Regions from separate parts of the Shewanella sp. YQ_9 genome, predicted to be linked through region 2. Evidence: predicted binding sites of a transcription regulator. Region 2 holds the regulator's gene; each other region holds the start of a gene.
The links. The regulator sigma-54, encoded in region 2, starts transcription at its own class of promoters, with help from an activator protein. The targets are predictions, from matches to a motif close to GTTGGCACGNNNNTNGNNT.

Region 1 (7,422 bases), on a different contig from region 2:
CACTGTGGCACTGGGTTTGGCGCGATTGCGGGCGAACACATTTTCCTTCGGCAGCGCCAGGATCACCTTGGCACGGCTGACACTATTGAGCTCTTCAATCGCCCGCGCCAGGTTCATCTCCTGACTCTGCTTCAGCCTGGCCTGTTCCATCCGCTGACTGACACCAAAGCCGGAATCCTGGCTCAGATAATCCTTGGCCTCGGCACTGGAATCTATGCCGGCGCGGCTCAGCATCATCTTCACGTCCTGATACTTGTCTTCAGGCACAGTGATCACATCGACTTCAATCTTGTACGGTACCCGGTTCTTATCCAGCACATCGAGTACCTGCACCATCTCCTGGGTATCCATCTTGCCCAGTGGCCGATATTCTGGCTCCTGGGCCCAGATCATCACAAATACCGCCAGAGCCAGACAGATAGCCAATGCCAGGATCATGGTGATCTGCCGCAGCATATCCACTCCCCCGAGGGAGCCCAATACACCCGACTTGTTTTCCTGTTGGACCCCTTCCAGCGTTGTTCCACCGGCGGAAACATTGGATCCTGCTACTAATTCTGTGCTCACGGTGCGTTCCTGTTATCCGGGATCTGTGATGCAAGCATGCCTTAAACAGGCATGCTCATAATCTCTTTGTAGGCTTCGACCAGCTTGTTGCGCACCTGCACTGTGGCCTCGAATGCGACGCTGGCTTTCTCGCGGGCAATGACAGTGTCAGACAGAGACACTGTGGTGTCGCCCATCTCCAGCCGGGTGGCCAGATTGGATGATGTGCTTTGCAACTCACTGACATTGCCTACGGCCTGGGCCAGTAATTGGCCGAAATCAGTTCCTGTGGTATTGCCCACCTGGCGTACAGGCGAAGACTGAAATCCCGTTGGGGCAATTTCACCTTTAAGTGATTGCATTTCTTGCAATAAAGAATTGGCACCTATTTGCATCTTCTCACTCCTGTCGTCAGCGAATTGACGAAAAATCTGGGTTACCAGACTCTATGCAATTAGTTTGCCAAAAATGGAATAGTCAAAGTTAAGCTAAGTAAACGCCCTGAATTCACCCAGGGCCTGAAGAAAAACAATGGAATTGGAAAGCGGCCTAACGGCCGCTTTGGAGATGACTCAGGCGGGCACCTCTATGCCCATCTCGCGCATGCGCGCCATCTTGTATCTGAGAGTGCGGGCGCTGATCCCCAATTTCTCTGCCACCAGTTTGCGACTGCCCTGACACTGGGCCAGAGTCTCGAGAATAATCACATGCTCCTGAGCCTTGAGCTCATCACCGAGCGCTTCAGGCGTTTCCGGGGCCGTGGTCTCTCCCAGAGCAACATCCTGCAAATCGATAATAATATCGCCCGCTTCTATCTGCCCTTGACTCAAGATCAACGCCCGCTGGATCACATTATCCAGCTCACGGACATTCCCCGGCCAGCGGTGGGCCAACAAACGCCGCACTGCAGCATCGCTGAGAGCTGGAACCGGGTTAATCGCCGCGTTTTCAGCGTGACGTGCCAACAGATGTTTGGCCAATGGGATGATATCCGCCGGTCTTTGGTTCAGTGCCGGCCAGGCAAGCGGAAACACATTGATCCTGTAATAAAGGTCTTCGCGAAACTCGCCCTTGGCCACCATATCTTTTAGATCCCGGTTGGAGGTTGCCAGCACCCGGACATCGAGCTTGATGGTCTTGCGCCCCCCCAAACGTTCAACCTCGCGCTCCTGCAGTACCCGCAGCAGCTTGGCCTGCAATGCCAGCTCCATCTCGGAAATTTCATCGAGCAACAGGGTGCCGCCATGAGCCTGTTCAAACTTACCGGGGCAAGCCTGATAAGCCCCGGTAAAGGCGCCTTTCTCGTAGCCAAACAAGGTGGCTTCCAGCATATTTTCCGGGATGGCGGCACAGTTAATCGCCACAAAAGGCCCGTCAGGCCTTTGGCTGTGCTGATGAATGTAGCGAGCCAGCACTTCTTTACCCGAACCGCTGGGGCCACTTATCATCACAGAGGCTTCTGAGGCGGCCACCCGCTGCGCCAGTGCCAGCAAGGCCAGGCTCTTTTCATCGGCCACCACTGGGCCGCCGCTAACCACCTTGGGGCGTAAATAGCGACTCACCTGATTGAGCAATACCTGAGGGGCAAACGGCTTGGCGAGATAATCCACGGCCCCCAGCTTGATTGCGCTGACGGCATTGTCGATGGTGGCATAGGCTGTCATCAACAGGATCGGCAGCTGCGGATGTTGCTGACGCAGATAATCCAGCAGCCCCATACCGCCGATACCTTCCATCTGCACATCGCTTATCACCATATCAAAACGATTACCTTTCAAAGCGGTTATCGCTTCTTCGGCGCTGGCGACATCGACGCACTCATAACTGGCGAGCAGCAAGGTATCGAGCAGTGCTTCCCGAAGCGCGGCATCGTCTTCCACCAACAAAATTTTTGCTTCGCTCATGCCACGCCTCCTTGAGAGTCTGTCGTTAACGGGAATGTCAGCGTGACGGTACAACCTGCACCCAGCTTACAGCTGAGGTCCAATTTGCCGCCGTGGCTGCGCACCACTGACTGCACCACCGCCAGCCCAAGCCCTGTGCCCTGACGCTTGGTGGTGAAAAAAGGCTCCAGCACCTGCTTTTGCATCTTGCTGTCCAGGCCCTTGCCGTTATCTATTACATCAAGGCGGAGTGCCTGATCGCAGCTCAGGCGCAAAATGACTCTTGTGGCGCCGGCTTCCAGGCTATTGATCACCAGATTATTGATGGCAGAACTCAAGCCATGAAGATTAACCTGCATCTCGCTATCGCCTTCAATTTGCAGGCTCAATTCAACATTTTGCCTGGCAGCGATGGGCTCACAGTTGGCCATGACTTTTTCCAGCACCGTCGAGAACGGCACTCTGTCGCAGGCTTCCTCTTGCTTACCTTTGGCAATCAGCAACATATCATTGACCTGCTGCTCCAGCTCGGAAAGCCGGTCGAGCAATTTGCCCTGAAAACGCTCTCTGGAGCCTGCATCCAGCCTTGGACTGCCCAAGTTGGCGGCATAGAGTAAAGCGGCAGACAAAGGGGTGCGTATTTGATGCGCCAGAGTGGCGACCATTTTCCCGAGTGCAGACAAGCGTTCAAGGTGGGAAAGGTTTTGCTGCAACAGTCGGGTTTCGGTGAGATCGGTCAGCATAATCAGCTGCCCCTGCTCCGGGGTCAGAGGCGTAATAGCCAGCTTCACCCGGCGGCCATTACGCAGGGAAACTTCATGACCATCGTCTTTTTGCGGCGCGAAGGCGCGATTGATGATAGTCAGCCAGCGCTGACCAACCAGAGGAACACCCAACAAAGATTCGGCAACCGGGTTGGCTTCACTGACCAAGCCGTCACCGTTGAGGATAACGACGCCCGAAGGCATGGCCTGCAGAATATGCTCCATACGATTGGACATATTGGCGGCTTCCCTTACCGGGATCCATTCGCGGCCATGATGAGAGATGGTTTCGAGCTGAGCCAGTGGGCTTGCAGACATATTAACCCCGTCAAAAATACGATGCTGACAGGGTTAATGCAGAGTTTATGCCAATTTAAAAATCTAAATTATCAGTAGCTTAGTCTTTACTCATGCCGTATTTGCGCATTTTCTCCACCAAGGTGGTGCGGCGAATACCCAGCATTTCAGCGGCGCGGGCAACGACGTTGTCCTGCTGATCCAGCGCCTGACGTATCATGTCGATTTCCAATTCGGCCAAGAGATCCTTGAGATTGACCCCTTCCGGAGGCAACTCACTGGGGAAACGGGTCTCTGGCAGATCGACCGGCTCTTCGTCATTGAAGATGGATGCCAAGGCATCACGTTCCAGTTGCTCTTCACTGACCTCGACCGAATACTCGGGCACATCGATATGGCGATACTTGACCGGCAGGTCGTTAACATCGACCAGGCCGCCCGGATAGAGGATAGTCAACCTTTCTACCAGATTGGACAGCTCGCGGACATTGCCCGACCAGGCGTGTTCCTTGAGAGAGTCGATGGCGCGTTGGGTAAAGCGCACCCGTCCCTTGCCTTCGTTGAATACCCGACTGACCAACTCCTGCAGCAGCAGCGGAATATCATCCCGACGCTCACACAGAGGTGGCATTTCGATGGGGAACACATTGAGGCGATAGAAGAGATCTTCGCGGAATTCACCGCCTTCAATCATGGTTTCCAGATCTCTGTGGGTCGCAGCTACCACTCGCACATCGGCGGTAATCGCCTTATTGCCACCCACACGTTCAAATACTCTTTCCTGCAACACCCGCAGCAGCTTGACCTGCATCTGCAGCGGCATATCACCTATCTCATCGAGGAACAGGGTGCCGCCTTCGGCCAGCTCAAAACGTCCCTTACGGGCACTGATAGCACCGGTAAAGGAGCCTTTCTCATGGCCAAACAGTTCACTTTCCAACAGCTCAGGTGGAATGGCGCCGCAGTTGACCGGAATAAAAGGGCCATCGCGACGCTCTGAAAGATAATGAATATTACGGGCGACCACTTCCTTGCCGGTACCAGAGGGCCCGAGCACCAGCACAGTGGCATCAGATCCCGAAACCTGGTTAATCAGATGGCGCACATTGGCAATGCCGTCGCTGCGCCCTACCAGGCTGCGGAACAGCTTGGTCTGGTTGGCACTGGTTGGTACCTGTGGCCGCTTGACCTGACCAAAGACCTGGCAAAAATGCAACAGTTCGGTCAGTTGGGAATAGCTGAGAGGTTCTTCAATCTTGCCGAGTAGATTGGAAGGATTGGCATTGCTGTGCCCCAACAGCAACATAGGCTGCCATGGCAGTTTAAGCATCAGTGACTGCAGCGCCTCGTCCTCTATGCCGTCACTGACCAATATCATGGCCCGACATCGAGTTTCCGGAGATTGCGCGTCGATAGCCTCGGGAGCCACAACTTCCACTTGCTCACCAATAAACTCTAAAACACAAGATAAGCGACTGGTGCGCTCAGAGGGGTTTCCGACAAGTAAAATTCGTTGATCTGTATGCATCATTCAGTGGGCCGCTAAGCTTTGGCAATTATGGATTCGCATTAATTATTAGTGTTAGTTGCTCTGGAAAGTCTGGCAATGCTTTCTTCACATACTCAGCTAAATTTGTAGCAATGCTGAATATTGTATTATCGGCACGATATAAGCAAGCCTAGGATGGCTTTTCTGCCTAACCCTTCCTGATTTTAGTCCAAATTCAGCACTTAAGAGCTAATATCGTCAATTAAATGGCGCAAGTCAAAAAGGCGCCAAAGGCGCCTTTATCTCGAATGGTTAATAACTCAACGGTTTTCTTCGTGAGCCGTAAGGTGATGTTTATCAGCGGGAATGGCATCCCAGGCTTCTTTGATGTCCCGCAGCACGGCCGCAACATCATCCAGCGCCTGAACATCATTATTCAGATTGGCCTCAGAGATACGCCGCAGCATAAAGTCGTAAAGGTTGCTGAGATTCTTGGCTATCTCACCACCGGCTTCCATATTCAGGCTGTTGCTGAGACCTGTGATAATACCAATCGCCTTGTTGATGAAAATTCCCTTGGACGACTGGTCGCCTTGCTCTATGGCGTAACGACTCTGGGCAATACGCTCCAATGCGCCGTTGAACATCAACTGAATGATCCTGTGCGGTGATGCAACTGAGATTTCACTCTCCAATGACACCTTACGATAAGACTGTAGCGACCCTCTCATAAATACCTACCTATTTGCATCTATAGACTTGTAAACATTGACCTGACGTTTGTTCTGACTCCTGAGCGCCAATAGCTCCTGCCTTTGTTGGCGTATCGCTTTGGCATGCTGCTCAAAAGTGGCAGTCAGCTCCAATTGCTCCTCTAGCAACTCAGGACTCTGCACTTCCTCTATCAGGGTCTGGAGCAAAGTTTGACGCCTGCTTACCAGCTCTTGCAAATTAGAGACCAACTCGTCAGTTTTTTCATCCTCGGCGGGAATTGTCAGTAAACAATCCAGAGCCCGGCGCAACAATTCGTTGATCTGATTCAGTTCTTCAGTTACCTGCATCTTTTATCCCAATCAGCTACTCTTCTTGACGACACCCGGCAAGGAGTTCAGGGCACCGATAACGTTCTGTCCCTGTGCTGACAACTGGCCAACCACCAGATCCATGGCGTTGAACTGCTTGGTCAATCTGGCTTCCAGCAACTCCATTTTAAGGGCAAAGGCCTCACGCTGATCCGCAAGACGTTGCTTATCGCCGGTATAGGCCTGATTGCGGGTGTCTATTACACCACCGGCCTTGACGTAGGTCGTGGCCAATTCATCCATGGCGTTGGCTAGGCCGGTATCCTTGGTGGAAAACAGCGCTTCGACCCCGTCCATATTGGTCTTGATGGCCTCATCAAGCTTGGCATCATCAATCGAGAGTTTGCCATATCTGTCGGTTTTAATGCCAATATCATAGAGTGCAATAGTACCGTCGGCCGTCGCCACCCTGTCACTGATCCCGGAGCGTAACTGAGATTCCAGTGAGCGGATCATGGAGTCCCCCTGCAGCGCTGCAGCCTCTTTTTTGTCTACATCATAGGCCGAGAGCTTTTCTATCGAGGTGATCAGGCTATTGTAGGCATCAACAAAACCTTTGACGTTTTCTTTAACCGCATCGGTATCCTGAGCTATGGTCAGCTTGGTGGTCTTGTTGACATCAGCATCAGTGAGGTTGAGCGTCACGCCGGGGATGGCGTCTTTCACTTCATTGGATTGGGAGGTCAGCTTCTGGCCGTCAATATAGAGTACGGCGTTGCTGGCAGCCTGGATCTCTTCAAGATTACCGGCACCAAACATATCTGAAAGCCCGGTACCTGAAGTATCAGTTGCGGTTACGCTTATCTGGTTATCCGTGCCTTCTTTGTCGGAGCTGAATACCAAACGGCTGCCGGCATCACTGGTAATGACAGTGGCGGTAACCCCCGAATTATCGGCATTGGCATTCACTTTTTTGGCAATATCTTCAAGCGAATCTGTGGCTTCCACATCGACGCTGAAATTCTCGCCATTGACCGCAAATTGTAGGCTTCCTTCACCGACCGCGGCACTGGCATCGGCGGTGGCAGCACCGGCAACCTTGTGTTGCTGTGCCAAGGCCTCAATCTTGATGTTGTAGGAGCCGGGCAAAGAGTTTTTACCTGCAGTGGCAGTAAAGAAATCTTCGTTGCCCAAGGTGACAGTACGTTGATTCAAGGCGCCGCCATCCTGGAGCTTTTTCAGCGCATCCTGGAACTTGGACAGCTGGCTCTTGAGGGTTCCTATGGCAGAAACCTTGGCATCTATCGTATCTTCGGTCTTATTGAAAATCGCCTCTTTAGGCACTTTCTCGGCGTCAACCAAGACCTTGACGATCTCGGTAATATTGAGCCCCGACCCCAAACCTGTTGCTGTTAATGCCA
Region 2 (7,422 bases):
TCAAAATGAAATGGAGACCTTGTCTAGTGGAATTCAAGTTACGGCGCAGCTGTAGCTGCCATGGCACATAAGGCCCGCCGTTATAAGGCTTGATACTGCCGCAGGCTTACTGAATTGACGCTGAATGGCGCCCGGTAACCCGTATGGCCAAGCCAAAGATAAGCGATAAATTGTACGCAATTGAGGATAAGCGCACAACTGAATCAATAGTATCGCGCCGTGATACTTTCAATTTGTAGCAAATACGGCGAAAATGCACGCCAGAATCCGTAGCTTTGTTTACTGCATGTTATTCAATATTTTCTTGCTGCTCGCTGGCTTGTCCGTCCTGGTCTGGAGTGCCGATAAATTCGTTTATGGCGCCGGGGCTTTTGCCCGTAACCTGGGGTTACCCCCCATGTTGATAGGACTGACCATAGTGGCCATGGGCAGTTCGGCCCCAGAGATGTTCGTTGCCGCCAGCGCCTCCATGGCCGGCATGCCGGACACGGCCGTGGGTAATGTGCTGGGCTCCAATGTCGCCAATGTCAGCTTGATCCTGGGGTTAACCGCCCTGCTCGGGGCTATTGCCGTCAGCTCCAAGACCCTGAAGCGGGAGATCCCCATGATGCTGGGTGCCACAGTGCTGGCGGGCTACTTCCTGCACGATGAGTATCTTAGCCGCAGCGAAGGGGTTATTTTACTGGCGCTGTTCTTCGGCCTGATGGGCTATCTTATCTGGCATGCGCTGACCAATAAGAACAAGGATCCGCTCGCCGACGAAGCCGATGCCGAGATCCCCAAAGATGTGCCCACTGCCAAGGCGGTACTATGGTTGATAATAGGCTTGGTACTCTTGCCGCTGTCGGCGGATTGGATGGTGGACGGTGCCGTAGGCATCGCCAAGTCTTTTGGACTGTCTGATCTGGTTATCGGTCTAACCATCATTGCCGTAGGCACCAGCCTGCCGGAACTGGCGGCCTGTGTGGCCGGTGTGCTCAAGAAAGAGGACGACCTGGCCATGGGCAATATTGTCGGCTCCAACCTGTTTAACATACTGGCGGTACTGGCGATACCCGGCCTTATCGCCCCGGGCGTAATCGATGCCGCGGCGGCCGGACGCGACTTTTATATGGTTTTGGGCACCAGTTGTGCCCTGGCACTCCTGGTGCTGAGCACAGGCAAACAACGTGAACTCAAACGCTGGCACGGTGCCTTACTACTGATAAGCTTCATCGGCTATCAATACAGCCTGTTTCAATCCCACTAGCGATGAAGGGCAAAAAGACGAGAGACAACTATGGCAGAAGCTAAGCAACTGCGCCAATGGGGCCGCAGAGTAATAGATATCGAGAAACAAGCACTGGATAACCTGTACCAGTTTGTTGATTCCCCCGAGTTCGCCCAAGCCTGCGAATTGATCCTCAACTGCAGCGGCAAGGTGATAGTGATGGGGATGGGGAAATCGGGCCATATAGGCAACAAGATTTCTGCCACCCTCGCCAGCACGGGCACCCCGGCATTCTTCGTTCACCCGGGCGAAGCCAGCCACGGCGACCTGGGGGTGTTGAGTGAAAACGATATCGTATTGGCTATCTCCAACTCGGGCGAGTCCAGCGAAATTCTGACCCTGATACCCGTCATCAAGCGCCAGGGGATCCCTATGATCTCCATGACAGGCAAGCCAGAATCCACCATGGCCAAACTGGCACAGCTGCATCTGTGCATCAAGGTGCAGGAAGAAGCCTGCCCGCTGGGCTTGGCACCCACCTCCAGCACCACGGCCACCCTGGTGATGGGAGATGCCCTGGCGGTCGCGCTACTGCAAGCCAAGGGCTTTACCAAAGATGACTTTGCCCTGTCGCATCCCGGCGGCGCTTTAGGACGCAAGCTGCTGCTCAAGGTCAGCGATGTGATGCACAAAGGCGAAGAGCTGCCGTTGGTCACAGAAGATATCTGTATCACCGACGCCCTGTATGAGATCTCCAAGAAGGGCCTGGGTATGACCGCCGTGGTCAATCAGCAGAAGCAACTCGTGGGTATTTTCACCGATGGTGATTTGAGACGTGTCATAGACGCCGGGGTCAACCTGCGTACCACAAAAATCAGCGACGTCATGACCCGGAATTGCATCACCAGTGGTGACAATATCCTCGCAGCTCAGGCGCTGAAGGTGATGGACGAGAATGACATCAACGGTCTTATCGTCATCAATGGCGCCAATGAGCCAATTGGGGCACTCAATATGCTGGATATGGTCAAGGCGGGGGTTATCTGATGAGTCATCAAGGTTTTTACGGCCCCATAAGCGAAGATAACTGGCAAAGAGCCGCCAAAATCAAACTGCTTATCTGTGATGTCGACGGTGTCTTCTCCGATGGCCGCATCTATATGAGCAACAGCGGCGAAGAGCTGAAGGCCTTCCATACCCGCGATGGTTATGGGGTACGCTCGCTGCTGTCCTGCGGCATTCAAGTGGCGGTGATCACCGGCCGCAAGTCCCAGATAGTCGAAAACCGCATGACAGCCCTGGGGGTAGACAAGATTTATCAAGGCATAGACAACAAGCTGGAGCCCTATGAGGCGCTGCTTAAGCATTATGACCTCGAGCCTGAACAAGTGGCCTATATAGGTGACGACATTGTCGACTTGCCGGTAATGAAGCAAGTGGGGCTGGCGGTTTGCGTAGCCGATGGCCATCCTTGGGTAAGGCAGCACTGCCACATGGTCACTCAGATTGCCGGCGGCCATGGTGCACTCCGGGAGCTGGCGGATCTTATCCTGCTCAGTCAGGACAAATTTGAAAATGCCCACGGAATGAGTATATGAATAGGGTCACCCTGGCCATTATTTTGTTTTTCTCCACTGCACTTATCCTTTACTGGCAGGTGCAGAACAAGCGCAACGCTCAACAGAGTGAGGCGCCTGTGGATGTGGTTAGGCCTGACTTTGTCGCCGATGACCTGCGCTCGGTCAACTTTGATGAGCAGGGCAATGTCGCCAGTAGGGTCGCCGCGGCGCACATGGAACATTATGAAGCCAGTGAAAAGACCTTCTTCAACCAACCGGTTTATCTGGTCTATCCGGACAAGGGCGAGGCACAGTGGCGTCTGTCTGCCAACGAGGGCAGGCTCAATCGCAAGAGTAACCGAGTTGTACTTGAAAATAATGTTATCATCGACGCCATTAGCCCCAATGAACCGATCCAGAGCCTGAAAACCAGTTATGTGGAGCTGGATCTGGACACCATGATCATGACCTCAGATCGCGAGATCCTGATCGAAGGCAAAGACTTTAATATCAAGGGATCCGGCCTGTACGCCGATCTCAATGCTCAGCAAGTGAAGCTGACCAGTCAGGTGAAAGGAACCTATGAAACCAAGTAAGCTTTTTATCGGTGCCCTCTTGTGCATCACAAGCCTGTCGGCAGTGGCCATTGAAGAAGATCTGCTGCAAAAAGTACAGATCAGCGCCGCCAATCAGTTTGCCGATATCAAAAACAAGCGTGTGGTATACGGCGGGCCTGTCACAGTCACCCAGGGCAGTTTGAAACTGCTGGCCGATGAACTCACGGCTTACACAGAAGACAAGAGTGGCGAGCGGATCCTGGTGGCCAAGGGCTCACCCGCTACCTATACCCAGAAACTGGAAGACGGCCGTCTGGCCAGTGCCAAGGCCAAAGAGATCCACTACAACATAGACAGTCGTATCATGACCCTGCTGGGCCAGGCCAAAGTAGAACAAGACGGCAGCGAAGTAACCGCCGAGAAGATAGTCTACGACATCAACAAGCAGCAGCTGGAAGCGGAAAGCAGCGGCAAAGGCCAAGACAGGGTAACCACTGTTATCCAGCCGGAAAACTATCAGGATCTCAACAAGAAAGAACAGCAGCAGGAGCCGCAATGACCAGCACCCTGACGGCACAGAATCTGGCAAAGAGTTACAAGAAACGCAACGTCGTCAAAGACGTCAGCCTGTCGGTCAATACCGGCCAAATCGTGGGGCTGCTGGGCCCCAACGGGGCTGGCAAGACCACCACCTTCTACATGGTGGTTGGGCTGGTACAGAGTGACAAGGGCCGTATCTTCATTGACGACGACGAGCTGACCCTGGATCCCATGCACCTGCGAGCCCGTAAAGGCATAGGCTACCTGCCACAGGAAGCCAGTATTTTCCGCAAGCTGTCGGTGCATGACAACATCATGGCCGTGCTGCAAACCCGCAAAGAACTCAACAGCGACGAGCGCGAGGAACAACTCGAACAGTTGCTGGAAGAATTCCATATTACCCACATACGTGACAGCCTGGGGATGTCCCTCTCCGGCGGCGAACGCCGCCGGGTGGAAATCGCCCGGGCATTGGCCGCCAATCCACAGTTCATTTTGCTGGATGAGCCGTTCGCCGGTGTGGATCCCATCTCAGTTATCGATATCAAGAAAATCATCGAACAGCTTAAGTCCCGCGGTTTGGGGGTGCTGATCACAGACCACAATGTTCGCGAAACACTCGACGTTTGTGAGCGAGCCTACATAGTCAGCCATGGGCAGTTGATCGCCGAGGGCACACCCGCTGAAATCTTGGACAACCAGCAAGTGCGTGCTGTGTACTTAGGCGAACAATTCAGGCTATAGTTAGGATCATGTCATCCGGTGGCAATTCCGGGTATTATAGTTTGTTATTATTGAATTTTTTCCTTGAAAAATAACGAGTAGGGATTAGCGGTATAATGAAAGCGTCACTCCAGCTCAAACTGGGTCAACAGTTGACCATGACACCTCAGTTGCAACAGGCTATTCGCCTGCTGCAACTGTCGTCCCTTGAGCTGCAGCAGGAAATCCAGGAAGCCTTGGAAGCCAACCCTCTGTTGGAAATGGCCGAGGACAACCAGGATGACGCTATCGACGACAACCACAAGGAAAACGACGCCGGCGAGTTGAGCGCCAAGCAGGAAGATGGTTCCACGGTAGAAACCTCAGAGGCATTGAACAATGAGTCTATGCCGGATGAATTACCTATGGATACCACCTGGGACGAAGTCTTTACCGCCGCCAGCGCCTCAGGGCCGGCCATGGGCCGTGAAGATGATATGCCCTTCCAGGGTGAAACCAGCGAAGGTCTCTATGAACATCTGGAATGGCAGAAGAACCTGACCCCGTTTTCCGATACCGACGACGCCATTGCCACCGCCATTATTGATGCCATCGACGAGCAGGGCTATCTGACCCAGAGCACAGAGGAGATCCTCGAAGCCATGGGCAACCCTGAGATTGAGCTCGATGAAGTCGAGGCAGTACTCAAGCGGATCCAGCACTTTGACCCTGTCGGCATCGCCTCCAGAGATCTGCGCGAATGCCTGCTGATCCAGTTGCAACAGTTCAACACCGACACCCCACATCTGGCCGACGCCCGCTTGTTGATTGACGAACATCTGGATCTCATTGCTGCCCGTGACTTCCGCACCCTGATGCGCAAGACCAAGCTCAAGGAAGATCAACTGCGTGACGCCATCAACCTTATCCAGAGTCTCAATCCCCGCCCCGGCTTGCTGGTGCAGCCGATGGACGAGGAATATGTGATCCCTGATGTCAGTGTCTGGAAGAAAAACGGCCGCTGGGTAGTAGAACTCAACCCGGACTGTATGCCCAAACTCGGGATCAATCAGCAGTATGCTGCCATGGCCCGTAGCGCCCGCAGTCAATCAGACAGCCAGTTTATTCGTGGTCATCTTCAGGAAGCCAAATGGTTTATCAAGAGCCTGGAGAGCCGCAACGACACCCTGCTCAAGGTGGCCAACTGTATAGTGCAGTTCCAGCAGGGATTTTTTGAATATGGTGAAGAGGCCATGAAACCCATGGTGCTCAACGATATTGCCGAGGCGGTCGAGATGCATGAATCGACCATCTCCAGGGTCACCACTCAAAAGTATATGCATACCCCCAGGGGAATATTTGAATTGAAGTACTTCTTCTCCAGCCATGTCGGCACCGAAGATGGCGGAGAATGCTCTTCCACGGCGATCAGGGCTTTTATCAAGAAGCTCGTGGCAGCGGAAAACCAGAAGAAGCCTTTGAGCGACAGCAAGATGGCGCAACTTCTGGCAGAACAGGGAATCAACGTTGCAAGACGCACCATAGCCAAGTATCGCGAGGCTATGATGATACCACCGTCGAACCAGCGTAAGAGTTTATAAATCCACAGTTGGAAATTGGAGGAATCTTTCTATGCAAATCAACCTGACAGGACATCATATCGAGATCACCGACTCACTGCGTGACTACGTGGAAAGTAAGTTTTCTAAACTTGAACGCCATTTCGAACAGATCAATAATGTGCACGTTGTGCTCAATGTACAAAAACTGCAACAGATAGCCGAAGCCAAGATCCACCTCACAGGCGGCGAAGTCTATGCAACTTCTGAACATGCCGACATGTATGCCGCCATCGACGTTCTGATTGATAAATTGGATCGTCAGGTCATTAAACACAAAGAAAAGCTGACAAAACACTAACGATGGAACTGAGTACCATCCTGCGGCCGGAGTGCACTACCTGTGCCACTCCGGGCAGTAAGAAAAAGGTACTGGAGCTGATTAGCGATCTCGCTAGCGCCCAGTACCCCACCCTTTCCTCTCAAGCGATTTTTGAAAGCCTTTTGGCCCGCGAAAAGATGGGGAGCACAGGTATAGGTAATGGTATTGCGATTCCGCATGGCAGACTACCGGACATTACAGAGCCGATTGCCGTGCTGGTCAAATGCGAAGAGCCTATCGCCTTCGATGCCATAGACAACCAGCCGGTGGACATACTGTTCGCCCTCCTGGTGCCCGCAGATCAATGTCAGCAACACCTGAGTACCCTATCCGCCATGGCTGAAAAGCTCAGCGATAAGGCGATACTCAAGCAGTTGCGAAAATCCAGCGACGAAACAGAACTCTATCAGGTGATCACAGGATGAAACTCGCCATAGTCTCAGGCCGCTCCGGTTCCGGAAAATCCGTTGCCCTCAGGGTACTCGAAGACCTGGGTTACTACTGTGTGGATAATCTCCCCCTGCCCATGATTGGCAGCCTGTTGGAAAACCTCCGTGGCAGCAATGATCTGGTCGCCATCAGCATAGATGTGCGCAATATGCCGGATCAGGAAAAGGTGCTGGAACAACAGTTGGCGGCCTTGCCGGAAAACACCCAACTGACCAGCTTCTTCCTCAACGCCTCTGATAAAGTGCTTCTGAAGCGCTACAGCGAAACCCGCAGACTGCACCCCCTGTCCAAGAGCAAAGTCTCACTACAGGATGCCATCAAGCTCGAAGGCAAGCTGCTGGAACCCATGTCGAAACTGGTGGATCACTACATAGACACCTCGGCGCTGAACATCTATGAACTCAGTGACACAGTGCGGGAAATTCTGCTTGGCAGTGTCGATAAAGAGCTGGTGATCAACTTC
Region 3 (7,422 bases), on a different contig from region 2:
ATCGAAGGGCTCACTGGCATCACGAACCACCACTTGACCTGCCTCGGCATTGCCAAGCCACAGCAAGGTGCTGCACAAAGTGCAGAGAAAAGTACCGGTCAGCTTCATTACACTGAGAGTCTTCATCGCCATCCCCTTAGGCTCCAGGCTGTTTCTGCTTTCAGTCTGCCCCCAAGAGCGTCTGTCATCAAGCGCCATAGCCGCAAAATGCGCTTTTCCTGGCCGACTCCCCCCAAGCCAGGTAACCACAAGGCCGGTAACCCCAAAGCCAGCTCTAACCAAAAGCCACCTCACAAGAGATGGCTTAAAGATAAAGGAAGCTTGCCTGGTCTCTCAAGAACACTCATGGCTTATCAGCTGGCGTGCCTGGCCTTTCAACTGGCGTTCTTGGCTTATCAATTGGCGCTCTTGACAGTCACAAACTCAGGATAGGCATCGATACCGCAATCCGACGCGTCCATACCGTTGTATTCTTCCTCTTCGGTCACCCGGATCCCCATGGTCACTTTCAAGGCGCCCCACACCAGCAATGACGCCAGGAACACCCAGGCAGAGATCACCGCAGCGCCAAACAGTTGCCCTGTCACACTGGCATCGGCATTGGACAGAGGCACCATCATCAAACCGAAGAAACCGGCGACCCCGTGCACCGAGATAGCCCCGACAGGATCATCTACCTTGATGCGGTCAAAGCCCACGATGGAGAACACCACCAAACCGCCGGCTACCAGGCCTATCACACCCGCCATAGGCAGAGAGGGCGACAATGGATCGGCCGTGATAGCCACCAAACCAGCCAAAGTACCATTGAGTATCATGGTCAAGTCGGCCTTGCCCCACACCATCTTACAGACGATCAGTGCAGATACCGCGCCGAAGGCCGCCGCCGAATTGGTGTTGACGAAGACTTTGGCCACGGCGCTGGCATTCTCGGCATCAGAGACCAGTAACTGAGAACCACCGTTGAAACCGAACCAACCCATCCAGAGGATAAAAGTCCCCAGGGTTGCCAGCGGCAGGTTGGATCCCGGGATAGGGTTAACCTGGCCATTGGCGCCATATTTACCTTTACGGGCCCCCAGCAGCAAGACGCCGGCCAAGGCCGCGGCCGCACCGGCCATATGCACTATGCCGCTACCGGCAAAGTCGACAAAGCCGGCTTCGGAAAGGAAACCACCGCCCCAGGTCCAGTAACCTTCCACCGGATAGATGACTGCCGTCATTACCAGGCTGAATGCCAGGAAAGCCCACAGGCGCATGCGCTCGGCCACGGCGCCGGAAACAATCGACATGGCTGTAGCCACAAATACCACCTGGAAGAAGAAATCAGACTCCAGCGCATGGTCGGCGTCAGCAGCTTGAGATCCTATCAAGGTGCTGATGCTCGGCAGCCAGCCGCCCTCGCCATTGTCCACATACATGATGTTGTAACCCACTATCAGGTAGGTGATACAGGCGATTGAATAGAGACAGATGTTTTTGGTGAGTATCTCTGTAGTGTTTTTGGAACGCACCAACCCAGCCTCCAGCATGGCGAAACCCGCCGCCATCCACATCACCAGCGCGCCGGAGATCAGAAAGTAAAAGGTGTCCAGCGCAAAACGCAGCTCTGTGACCGTAGTACCCAATTTGCTCAGTTCTTCCATCTTCTCCCCCTTACAGCGCTTCTGTGTCTGTTTCGCCCGTACGAATACGGATAACCTGTTCCAGATCTGTCACAAAGATCTTGCCGTCACCTATCTTGCCGGTATGGGCGGCGTTGGTGATGACCTCCAGCAGGTGCTCAAGATTCTCCGCCTTGGTGGCAATCTCGAGCTTAACCTTGGGCAGAAAGTCCACCTGATACTCGGCTCCCCGATAGAGCTCTGTATGCCCCTTTTGTCGGCCAAAACCTTTTACTTCGGTGACCGTCATCCCCTCAATGCCTATGCCCGCAATCGCTTCGCGGACATCATCAAGCTTGAACGGCTTAATGATTGCGCTGACTAATTTCATCCAGACCTCCAGAATCGCCTTGCTGTATTGGTGTTATGCCAAAAGCAATTCAAGCATCAGGCCAAAATGTTAATTTTTTGTTTTATAAAGAGTTAGCTTTTACGGGCCAGGTTAAGAGCTGCAGATATGCACCAATTAAGTGCAAGTAAGGCTTATGCGCACAAAAAAAGCGCAATCATCTACGACCTAAGGCCTATTGGCTTAAGCCCTGTACTGACGTTAACTGAATGTCCTGTCGTTGACTGGAGAGAAAGAAGGACTCGTTTGCACCTGTCCTAAGACCAACCTAAAGGAGAACAAGATGTTAAAAGCGGAAGAATGTGTGCTGGTCATAGTGGATGTTCAGGGCAAACTGGCGCAGATAATGGACAAGAGTGAACAGCTGCATCAACAACTGGCCATGCTGATAGAAGGCACGGCCTTGTTTGATATCCCAGTGCTCTGGCTGGAACAGTTGCCACAGAAGCTCGGCCCTACGACAGAGTCGCTGGCTGCCCTGCTATCCAAGACCACTTCGCCGATTGCCAAGCATCACTTCAGTGGCTGGCACTGCCCGGCGTTCCGTGAGGCACTGTTGAGCACGGGCCGCAAACAGGTACTGCTGGCCGGGATAGAGACCCATGTCTGTGTCTATCAAACCTGTGGTGATCTTATCGAGCAGGGTTTCTATGTGCACTTGATAGCCGATGCCGTCAGCTCCCGCAGTGAAAGCAACAAACGCTTGGGAATAGAGATGATGAAGCAGCAGGGAGCCAGGCTCAACAACAGCGAATCTTTATTGTTTGAACTGCAACATCAGGCAGAAGGTGAACGCTTTAAGGCTCTGCTTAAGCTGATCAAATAAGCCTGTAATCACTCACTGGCTACCACTGCTGGCTTGTAAGATAAAAAATCCCCGCGGTGCGGGGATTTTTCATTTTGTTATGTTAACGACTGTTACTTGTAGGTTGCTTCACGCTTCTTGGCTTCAGCATCCCACTTAGGCAGAACATTTTTCTTGAAGTCTTCCTTGTCGGAAACCATCTTCTTCATGTCCATACCCAGAGCAGCCTGAGCCTTGGCCTTGGTGGAGATATCAGGCAGAGCGACAGGCTCTGTGATACCTTTCTTGGCCAGCAGCTGCGCCAGTTTCACCCGGGCATTGGCAGCCTTGTCAACCGCAGTACCCAGTACCCGCAGCGCTTCATCAGGAGCGTGAGCCGCGACACCGTGAGAGGCGATAGCATAATCCCAGCGCCATTGAGCATGACGGATATCAGTCAGGATTGGCTTCATCTCGGCTTCGGTCGCACCGGCTTTCCAGGCGGCAGCAGCTTCGAAGTGTGCCTTGACGATTTGATCTTCAGCCTTCAGCTTCAGCTCTTTAACTTTGGCTTTACGCTCGGCAGTCAGGTTCTCCATAAACTCTTTGCTCTGAGTGTGGCACTGAGCACAGGTTTCTTCGAAGCGGTCGAACGGATTACCCACTTTGTGATCGGTGAACTTACGACCCTTGTCGTTGGTTACTTTCGGCATGTGACAGTCAACACAGGTCACGTTGTTCTTACCGTGAACCCCCAGCTGCCAGGTTTCATAACCTGGGTGCTGTGCCTTCAGCATAGGAGTCTTGGACAGAGCGTGAGTCCAGTCGGCAAACTCGATGGCATCGTAGTAAGCTTCCATGGATTCCACTGTAGTGCCTTGATCCCATGGGAACTTAACAAAGCCCTTACGGCCTTCCACTTTCTCAAAGTAGTATTCTACGTGACACTGGCCACAAACCATGGATTGCTTGTCTTTGCGGGAAGCCTTATCAAATGGCGTACCCAGGGTCTCCATGGCGCGCTCGGCAAAAGGACGGCCCAAACGCAGCTTGGGCGAACCTTTCTCGTGACAATCGCCACAACCTATGGCGTTAACCACTTCAGGGCCACCTTTGGCCCACTTGCCGGTGAAGTAACCATCTTCACCCTGCTCTTCAATCAGGCGAGGTACATCCGGGCTCTTACAGCTCCAGCAAGCCATTGGCATTGGACCATCTTCGGCACTCTTTGGCGCACCGGTACGCAGGGTGTTGCGCACATCGGTCACGGCATAAATGTGGCCACGAGGAGCATTGTAGTCCTTGGCGAAACCATAACCGGCCCACAGGATCACCAGGTTGGGATCTTCTGCCAATACGTCAACAATTTCAGAACTCTTTGCAGTGTCATGCCAACTGGCATATTGATTTTTGAACTTGTCTTTGTAGACTTCGTTGCGAGGCTCGGTCTTGTCACTCGCAAACGCACCGGCAGCCATTACGCTTGCCGCGACCAATGCACTGAGTGCAAAGGATTTTTGGCTTAATTTTTTCACCATCTCATCTCCGTGTTACTTTATCGTTATTTGCAATAACCACGACATCTCCAAAGTCAAAAGTAGCCGCTTGAATACGCCAAAAATATACCTCTTAGGGGGTATCCGGAGCGAAGTTTGCGCCAGATCAAAATGTGAAGGCGATGTTGTTCACATTTTTGTACTCTTGTTAATGTATTCAAGCGCTGGCTAATGTAGAACTCTGAGACCCAAGTCCTTTTTTATTCTCGACAATCTTATCGGCGCGTTTTCTTTCCGATAATCGAGAGTAATGCTGCAGGGACTGAGGAAATCTTAGCAAAAGTGAGTGAATATTTCATGAAACGAGGCAGTTTGACCTCTACCATTTTAGGCTTAATGCTGACCCTTATCCTGCTCTCAAGCGGTCTGGCCACTTTTGCCATTATCAATCTGTCTTACAGCCTGGGAGATGCCAGGGCGATCAACGCTTCCGGCTCCCTGCGAATGCAGAGCTACCGGCTGATGTTTTATGCCAACTCCGGCAGTGAAGAAGCGCTGCAAAAAATTCGCGAATTTGAAAACACCCTCTACTCAGATGCCTTGGTACGCTCTATGGACTGGTCATCGCCGGCCAGGCTCGGGCAGCAATACCAACTGGTGATCAGCAAGTGGAAGGTCATGAAGTACTACATAGAGCAGGAAGACTCGCGCAACTATGCCTCCTCGCTGAAAGACTTTGTCGATACCATAGATTTGCTGGTATTGGAGATGGAGCACCACGCCGCCTTCAAACTAAGATTGCTGGCCGTCAGCCAGATAGTGGGCTTGGGGTTGATGCTGCTGATTGCCTTTATCGCCGTGCGCTTTACCAAACGCAAGGTGGTGGTGCCGCTGCAACAGATGATGGAATCGGCCAACACTATTTCCAAGGGTAACTTTGCCGTCGAAATGCCGAAGACGGAATATATTGAGCTCAGCGCTCTTTCCGATGCCCTCGACAGTACGGCTCAGGAGCTGGCAACTCTCTACGGCAACCTGGAAACTCAGGTGAAGGAGAAGACCCTGGCGTTGACCCGTGCCAACCGTGAGCTCAAATTTCTTTATGACAATCTGGTGTTGCTGCATTCGGGCAAACTCAATTTCGAGGTGATGCGGCAGTCGCTGCTGCAACTCAAGGAGTATGAGCACCTGCAACATCTGCGGCTGATTATTCAGCAGGATGAAGATGCCATGGAGGTGATCGCCACCGACGAGGATATCTGGCCGCAATCCGGACAGACCATGCAGTTTCCGCTCAAGTTTGAACAACAGGAACTCGGCTTTCTGGAAGTGATAGGCGAGCACGATATCAATGTGCCCCTGTTTGAAAACTTCGCCATCATGCTGGCTCGCTCGATAGTGATTCACAACGCCTCCGAACAACGCCAACAGCTGGCCCTGCTGGAAGAGCGGGCGGTTATCGCCAGGGAGCTACACGATTCTCTTGGGCAACTGCTGTCCTTCCTGAAAATCCAGATAAGTTTGCTGCGTAAAGGCCTCGACCAGAGCTGCAAAAGCCCGGCGGTGACCCAACAGCTCGAAGAACTCAATGAAGGGGTGACCACAGCCTACGCCCAGCTCAGAGAACTGCTGTCTACCTTCCGCCTGACTGTTAAAGAACCCAATCTGCGCAACGCCCTCGAGGCCATGCTGGAGCAACTGCGCAGCCAAACAGACACGGAGCTGGAACTCAGCTATCGCCTGCCGCCACAGTTACTGGCGGCGCACCAACATATTCATATTCTGCAGCTCACCCGAGAAGCCACCCTCAATGCCATTAAACATGCAAATGCGAGTCGTATTTGTATCAGCTGCGAAAAGAACTCTGATAACATGGTGGTTATCAGTGTCGAAGACAACGGCATAGGCCTGGCGCATATCAAGGAAAGGGATCAACATTTCGGCATAGGGATAATGCACGAGCGAGCCAGCCGCCTCTCGGGTATGGTTGAATTTTCCAGCAATGCGTCGGGAGGCACCAGTGTTGTCCTGACTTTCCCACCTCAGCAGGAGCCACATCATGGGTAAACCTTATTCAGTTCTGGTAGTCGATGACCATCCCTTACTGCGTCGCGGTATCTGTCAGTTACTGGCATCCGATCCTGACTTTAGTCTCTTCGGTGAAGCCGGTACCGGGCTCGACGCCTTGGCGGCTACCGCCGAAAACGAACCGGACATTATCCTGCTGGATCTGAATATGAAAGGCATGACGGGTCTCGATACTCTGAACGCCCTGCGTCAGGAGGGAGTCACCTCCAGAATCGTTATCCTGACGGTTTCCGATGCCAAACAGGATGTTATCCGTTTGCTGCGAGCCGGCGCCGATGGTTACCTGCTCAAGGATACCGAACCCGATCTGCTGCTTGGGCAGCTGAAAGAAGCCATGTCCGGCCACCGAGTGATCAGCGCCGAAGTGGAAGACTATCTGTTTGAATTGAAAAATGCCGCCGACGAGGAAGCCTGGCTCGATAGCCTGACACCGAGAGAGTTGCAGATACTGCAGCATCTGGCTGAAGGCCAGAGCAACAGGGTGATCTCCGAAGAACTGCATATCAGCGAAGGCACGGTCAAGGTGCATGTCAAAAACCTGCTTCGCAAGGCCAATGCCAAGTCCCGCACCGAAATGGCGGTGCGTTATCTCAACCGTTAAGCCACGAAAAAGGGACGCCACTGCGTCCCTTCTCATTGCTGCCAATGCCGCTTGTTCAGCGGCTCTGGTGCAGAAAGTCACACCAACTCTCAAGCACATCCTGAAAGTCTTCCAGGCCGCACCAGGCTTCTGACTCGGCATCATAAAGAGAGAGGGACTCATCCAACTCCTGACTCTCACCGAATTCGAGCACATTGGCGTAAACCCGCACCTGCTCCTGATCCAGTTGCAGCGTCAGATCCCGGCCAATCAACTGCCATTCGCGAATGCGCCCTGACTGTAAATCCGCCAATGCCTGTTTGACCTGAGTGCAGATCTCGGCGTTATCCGCCAACTCTTCAGAGAACCATTGCCCCAGTACATGATGCTCCATACTGAAGCGGGCCATTGCGGTTCCCGTCAGTGAATTGCGCCGAAATTCGTATTCCATGGTGCCACTT

Region 1: fliE (flagellar hook-basal body complex protein FliE) is a predicted target of sigma-54. The motif match lies at 995-1,013, and genes of this name have one in related genera.
Region 3: glnK (P-II family nitrogen regulator) is a predicted target of sigma-54. The motif match lies at 2,043-2,061, and genes of this name have one in related genera.

The regions. Positions count from the first base shown of each region.
Region 1 is NZ_JBICJO010000034.1:32,898-40,319, forward strand. Features, by position in the region: gene fliF (flagellar basal-body MS-ring/collar protein FliF) at 1-567, opposite strand, end outside; gene fliE (flagellar hook-basal body complex protein FliE) at 609-941, opposite strand; gene ACF8D4_RS10925 (sigma-54 dependent transcriptional regulator) at 1,119-2,450, opposite strand; gene ACF8D4_RS10930 (PAS domain-containing sensor histidine kinase) at 2,447-3,511, opposite strand; gene ACF8D4_RS10935 (sigma-54-dependent Fis family transcriptional regulator) at 3,591-5,021, opposite strand; gene fliS (flagellar export chaperone FliS) at 5,300-5,710, opposite strand; gene ACF8D4_RS10945 (hypothetical protein) at 5,717-6,040, opposite strand; gene fliD (flagellar filament capping protein FliD) at 6,053-7,422, opposite strand, start outside.
Region 2 is NZ_JBICJO010000065.1:4,986-12,407, forward strand. Features, by position in the region: gene mlaF (phospholipid ABC transporter ATP-binding protein MlaF) at 1-1, opposite strand, end outside; gene ACF8D4_RS18035 (calcium/sodium antiporter) at 287-1,249, shown strand; gene ACF8D4_RS18040 (KpsF/GutQ family sugar-phosphate isomerase) at 1,280-2,257, shown strand; gene kdsC (3-deoxy-manno-octulosonate-8-phosphatase KdsC) at 2,257-2,808, shown strand; gene lptC (LPS export ABC transporter periplasmic protein LptC) at 2,805-3,365, shown strand; gene lptA (lipopolysaccharide transport periplasmic protein LptA) at 3,352-3,885, shown strand; gene lptB (LPS export ABC transporter ATP-binding protein) at 3,882-4,610, shown strand; gene ACF8D4_RS18065 (RNA polymerase factor sigma-54) at 4,706-6,169, shown strand; gene hpf (ribosome hibernation promoting factor) at 6,201-6,488, shown strand; gene ptsN (PTS IIA-like nitrogen regulatory protein PtsN) at 6,491-6,934, shown strand; gene rapZ (RNase adapter RapZ) at 6,931-7,422, shown strand, end outside.
Region 3 is NZ_JBICJO010000057.1:151,358-158,779, reverse strand. Features, by position in the region: gene ACF8D4_RS15765 (hypothetical protein) at 1-126, opposite strand, end outside; gene ACF8D4_RS15760 (ammonium transporter) at 396-1,646, opposite strand; gene glnK (P-II family nitrogen regulator) at 1,657-1,995, opposite strand; gene ACF8D4_RS15750 (hydrolase) at 2,297-2,839, shown strand; gene nrfA (ammonia-forming nitrite reductase cytochrome c552 subunit) at 2,932-4,335, opposite strand; gene narQ (nitrate/nitrite two-component system sensor histidine kinase NarQ) at 4,651-6,360, shown strand; gene ACF8D4_RS15735 (response regulator) at 6,353-6,982, shown strand; gene ACF8D4_RS15730 (YacL family protein) at 7,038-7,412, opposite strand.